2 linked regions of the Labrenzia sp. VG12 genome follow. The main gene of each other region encodes a partner of the protein of the gene in region 2 in a complex. Links are inferred from orthologs where the notes say so. Each region holds a gene or a part of one and is shown on either strand. Other genes may lie near its edges.

The links.
Region 1: the proteins of xseA (region 2) and CHH27_RS26410 are in contact, whole or in part, in a cryo-EM structure (PDB 8TXR), measured with the Escherichia coli proteins. The link is inferred for Labrenzia sp. VG12 from one-to-one orthologs.

What each region holds. Positions count from the first base shown.
Region 1 is NZ_CP022529.1:5,718,022-5,720,983, reverse strand. The notes cover bases 3-2,962. They hold CHH27_RS26410 (exodeoxyribonuclease VII small subunit), read left to right. Parts: upstream 3-1,338; coding sequence 1,339-1,587; downstream 1,588-2,962. Other genes in these bases: CHH27_RS26405 (helix-turn-helix transcriptional regulator), read left to right, coding at 1,929-2,962; CHH27_RS26415 (histone deacetylase family protein), read left to right, coding at 233-1,162. UniProt on the Escherichia coli protein: Bidirectionally degrades single-stranded DNA into large acid-insoluble oligonucleotides, which are then degraded further into small acid-soluble oligonucleotides.
Region 2 is NZ_CP022529.1:5,436,127-5,438,953, reverse strand. What follows is about bases 1-2,825. They hold xseA (exodeoxyribonuclease VII large subunit), read left to right. Parts: upstream 1-541; coding sequence 542-2,110; downstream 2,111-2,825. Other genes in these bases: CHH27_RS25075 (DUF805 domain-containing protein), read left to right, coding at 2,315-2,825; CHH27_RS25085 (SulP family inorganic anion transporter), read left to right, coding at 1-493. In the rest of the region: more of CHH27_RS25075, read left to right, coding at 2,826-2,827. UniProt on the Escherichia coli protein: Bidirectionally degrades single-stranded DNA into large acid-insoluble oligonucleotides, which are then degraded further into small acid-soluble oligonucleotides.

The sequences.
Region 1 (2,962 bases), 280 kb from region 2 along the record:
CTGCTGGAACACGCTTTGCACGCAGAGTAAAACCCGAACAAACTAAAATTTTGATTACTTGGTCAAATTTTTTATTTGATTCTATTATACGCACTTTTATCAATACATGCATTTCAGAACCCGGATTTCCACCGCCCCCCAACAGCGTTGCAATATCCCTTTCGGCAATTGACAGTCCCTATGGCAACCGGTCAGATGCTCAAAACAATTCTGACCTTCCGGAAACGCCTCCTTGTCTACCCTGATCCTGAATCACCCGTCCTATCTCGATCATCTGACGCCCGTCGGCCATCCCGAGCGCCCGGACAGAATTCGCGCCATCGACCGGATCTTGGAACACGAGAAGTTTCAGCCGGTTGAGCGGGACATGGCGCCCATGGGAGCGGTGGAGGACATCGCGCGCGCACATCCGATGAGCTATGTCGACATGCTGCACCGGCTGGCCCCCCAGGAGGGAACGGCCAGGGTCGATGCGGACACCACCATGTCACCGGGCACCTGGGAGGCTGCCCTGCGCGGTGTCGGCGGGGCCTGCCGTGCTGTCGATGAAGTTCTGACCGACAAGGTGAACAACGCCTTTTCCGCCTCCCGGCCGCCGGGACACCATGCGGAAAAGGACCGGGCAATGGGCTTCTGCTTCTTCAACAACGTTGCAGTAGCTGCCCGTTATGCGCAGGCCAAATACGGACTGGAACGCGTCGCGATCATCGATTTCGACGTGCATCACGGCAACGGCACGCAGGACATTTTCTGGGACGATCCGACGGTGATGTATTGCTCCACCCACCAGATGCCACTCTATCCAGGGTCGGGTGCGGCGTCCGAAACGGGAGATGCCAATACAATCGTCAATGTCCCCCTGCCGCCGGGCGAGGACGGCGCCGGGTTCAAGGAGGCATTTGACGTTGTGATCCTGCCACGCCTGAACACATTCGCCCCGGAACTGGTGATCATTTCCGCCGGGTTCGACGCGCATGCCCGGGACCCTCTCGGCGGCCTCAACCTGCTCGAAGCCGACTTCGCCTGGGCGACACGGGCATTGATGGATGTTGCCGACAAACACAGCGACGGACATCTGATTTCTGTGCTGGAAGGCGGGTACGATCTGGAAGGCCTGGCGCGGTCAACGGCAGCCCATGTCATGACCTTGATGACAGGCTGACCCGGCTCAGGCGGCAGGTCTTCATGCGCGTCTTGCCCCTTCCCAGTGAGCCTGCCCGTTGCTCAAATCCACGTGGATGATCGCCCTGAAAGACATTTGACACCTTGACCTCAGCTGCTGCGCCCGCAAGTTTGCTGCAGGATCACTGGATGCGAACACGAACGGAACCCACACCGATGGCCGATGCAGCGAACGACATTTCCGCGCTCTCCTTTGAAGAGGCTCTCAAGCAGCTGGAGACGATCGTGCGCGAACTGGAGCAGGGTAACGTGCCGCTGGAACGCAGCATCGAGATGTATGAGCGCGGCGACGCGCTGCGCAAGCATTGCGACACCCTGCTGAAATCCGCAGAGGCGAAGGTGGAAAAGATCCAGTTGGGCCAAAACGGCGACGCCAGCGGCACGGAAGCCCTGGACCCGCAATAGCGTTGCCGCAGGCTTCAACACCGCTGCCTGCCCGTACAGCGCAGCGGTTGGCGCCGTTTCGCCCCTCAACCAGAGCCTTGTTGTTACGCCCGACGCTGGACAGCCTCGCGTTCGCCTTAACTTAAGCAATAAATGAAAAAATACCGCTACTATTGCCAAGAAAGCGATAAATTGCTAGTAATATTGACAGTCTAAAGAGGCATTTATGTAATAATTAGTAGACAATGCAAACTATGCCAGCACTCAGTGAAACAGACCAAGCAAAACTACTTATGCGGGTTCTTGAGTGCTCCTCCCAAACCGAAGGTTGGCCCCAGGTACTGGCATTCATAGACAAGGCATTGGAATGCAGGTCCTTCCTGGCTGCCTTTGACGGAAATGGCGCCGCATTGCCTCACTTCGGTGGCCAGCGCTCTGCCCAGGACCTTGGTGGATTGCTTGAGCAGATTGAAACGGAAGATGGCCCCAGTGCGCTTCAGTTTCTTTTGTCCGAGGCGTCACTGTTTTTCCCGTATTGCAAAACGTCACTTGACCGGACCCATACCGGCAACACAGAGGTATCAGAGCCTGCCGCGCATCAGTCGACGTTGACTGAAGAGACTTCTGCGAATGCAAACGGCCAGAATGTTGAGGATCAGCTCAAAAAACTGCGCCGCGCACCTGGGCTGGTCTCCCCCATTTGGCGGACAGACCGATCCACCATTCTTTTCGGCTGCCTGTTCACGTCGCATCATCCGCAGACCATTGACGTCGCCCTTGCCAGAGAAACGTTTCGGGAGATCGTGAAGGCCCTTGCGCCAGGCTTGAACCTGCATTTTCAACTGGAGCAGCAACGGCAGAACAGCCAATTCAATCGCGTCCTTCTGTCGGCGAGCGACAGTCCCGCCGTGCTGATCAATTCAGACAGGGACATCCTCGCCCAGACGCCAACCTGCCTTGAAGCGCTCAGGCGCGCCGATGCGGCCACGCAGCAGCGCCAGAAACTTCTCGTCAAGAACAAGCAGTTGGATGCTGCGCTCCTGGAACTGGCCGTTGCAAACCGGCACACGCCGGACAGACCCGTTCCTGGTGTCGGCAAGTATCCTCAGCGTGCTCTCTGCGTCGCCGGACCGGATGGTTTGCTCAAACGGATCTTGATCAAGACGGTCTATCCAACACCGCCTTCCTCGGACCGGTTCTCGCCCCCCCTGTTCATTCTCAGGCTTTCCGAAACCAGGGACGTGCCCAAGGACGTTGAAAAATGTCTGCAGGATCACTTCGACCTGTCTCAGTCCGAAGCGCATCTTGCGCGACATCTCACCGTGACAGGGTCGATGAACGCAACCGTCGAGGATCTCGGCATCACCCGGAACACGGCCAAAACCCATCTTCGTCG
Region 2 (2,827 bases):
CATGCTTGCCATTGTGCTGTCGCTGATCGTGCACACGCGTCACGGCTACCGGCCGGTCAATGTGTTGCTGGCAGAAGAACCAACGGGTCTCTGGCAGGCCAAACCCCTCAAGACCAGGGCACAAGCGGGCGAGTGCCTCATGATCTACCGTTTCACCCACTCCATGTATTATGCCAATGCCGACCAGATGGCGGCCGAGATCAGGGATCTCACGGACAGTGCAAACGGCCGGCTACGCTTCTTCTGTATCGATTTTTCCTGCGTGGATGACATCGACTACACGGCTCTGGAAACGCTGAGGGCATTGGAGGGCGAGCTCAGGGACGGGAACATCGAGCTGATTTTTGCTCATATGCTCGACGACCCCGACGCGGCAGTGCGCGGCCAGCTGATAGCGGCTTTCGGGGACAGCAGGGTCTTTGCGACCCTTGCGGCTCTGACGGCTCATGCCAACCGGACAGGAGAGCCGAAGACAGGGCCGGCCACCCCTTGACCCGCCGTTTGCGACACGCCAGTTTTCGGGGATCAGAAGGAATCACCTGTGAGCGAATCCCAGTCCAACGTCGCTGAATTCTCCGTTTCCGAAATCTCCTTTTCCATCAAACGCACGATGGAAGACGCGTTCGGCTACGTGCGCGTGCGCGGGGAACTGGGGCGGATTTCGCGACCAGGATCCGGCCATATCTACCTGGACCTGAAGGATGACCGGGCGGTTCTGTCCGGGGTGATCTGGCGCGGTGTCGCGTCCAAATTGAAGATCCAGCCTGAACAGGGACTGGAAGTGATCGCCACCGGCAAGATCACCACGTTTCCGGGCCAATCCAAATACCAGATGGTGATTGACGCGCTGGAACCTGCCGGTGCCGGCGCCCTGATGGCGCTGTTGGAAGAACGCAAGAAAAAGCTTGCCGCCGAAGGCCTGTTTGCGGAAGAGCGCAAGCGCCGTCTTCCGCCCATGCCGAAGGTGATCGGCGTTGTCACCTCGCCGACCGGCGCCGTCATCCGCGACATCCTGCACCGGATTTCCGACCGGTTTCCGATCCATGTGCTGGTCTGGCCTGTACGTGTCCAGGGCGAAACATCCGGAGCCGAAGTTGCCAACGGCATTCGCGGCTTCAACGCGCTTGCCGAAGGTGGGCCGATCCCGCGGCCGGATCTCCTGATCGTCGCACGTGGCGGCGGCAGCATCGAGGACCTTTGGGGCTTCAACGAAGAGGCCGTGGTGCGCGCGGCGGCGGCCAGCGAGATCCCGCTGATCTCGGCCGTCGGCCACGAGACCGACTGGACGCTGATCGATCTGGCTGCGGACCTGCGCGCTCCGACGCCGACGGGCGCTGCTGAAATCGCCGTTCCGGTGAAGGCCGAGCTGATGGCGATGCTCGACGACCGCTCCCGCCGGCTCAATTCCGGCCTGGTACGCTTTGTCACCGGCCGGCGGACGGAACTGCGGGCCGCCAGCGCCGCCCTGCCGGCGCCACAGGACCTCCTGGCCCTGCCGCGCCAGAAATTCGACAATCTTGCAAATGGCCTGGAACGGGCGCTCATCGTCAGCACGCGCACGCACCGGACCCATTTCCAGAACCTTGCCGGACGGTTGTCGCCGCTCCTTTTGTCCCGCCTGAGCGGCAAGGCCCGACAGGATCTCGACCAGATCAGCGACCGGCAACAGCGCGCTCTCAAGGTTGCTGTCGGCCAGAAGAGGCAGTCTTTTGCAGCTCAGGCCGCGCGGCTGACACCGTCGCGGCTTGTGCAACAGACAACGCTCGGCACCGAACGGCTCACCGGTCTCGCCGACCGGCTCGACCGCGCGTATCTTGCCCGGATCAATCAGGAATCAGCTCGACTGGACGGCCTGCAGAAACTGCTGAAATCACTCTCCTACAAGGACGTCCTGGCGCGCGGGTATGCAGTGGTGCGCGACGACAGCGGCCATCCGGTCCGGTCCGCCGCCAAAGTTGCCTCGGGCTCTGCCCTGTCGATCGAACTGGCGGACGGAACTGTCGATGCGGTTGCCATGAGCGACAGCGCGGGCCCCAAACCGGTCAAGGCGAAGGCGAAAAAACAGTCAACCGGAAAAACACCACCTGTGGATCAGGGCAGCCTGTTCTAGTGAAATTGACAATCAGGCCCCTGCCAGAACAGTGCCTGTTTCACCATTGATAAAAATGCAGTTTCATACAGTTTTAACTAAGTCCTTTACGCCGATCTTAAGATGCCTCGCGTAACGTAACCCCGTTCTGCAATTGATTTTCGGACGGGGGCACCGATGCCGACGCAACGCAAGCAATTTGGAAGACGTGGAGTTGATCAGCACATGACGCCGAGCTGGAGCCGCCAGCAGACGTCTGTGAATTCAGGCCCTGTGGCCCAGGCTTACGCCTCTCCCGGATATGGCGCCTTGCCGGAAGACGAGGACAGTTTTTCCATATTCAAGGTGTTCGGATTCACGCTCGGCATGCTGTTCAGCTTCCAGGGCCGTATCGGCCGCGCGGAATACTGGACCATCGGTCTCATTCGTTTCGTGATTTTCATTGGTGCGGCGATCGCCTATGGCAGCACCCTTCAACCGGTCAATGGCGAACTGGATTCCCTTGTTTTCATGCGCGGTTTTGTGGAAACCACGAGCGGTGTGATGTTCCTGCTCCTGTTCCTGGCCCTCACCGTGTGCCTTTATTCGCTTGAGGTCCGGCGTCTGCATGACCGCGACGCCTCGGGCTTCTGGCTGTTGATCATGTTCATTCCGATTGTCGGCGGCTTTTATGCGCTCTGGCTGTTCATCGCCAACGGCTTCTTTGCCGGAACGCCGGGTCACAACCGCTTCGACACC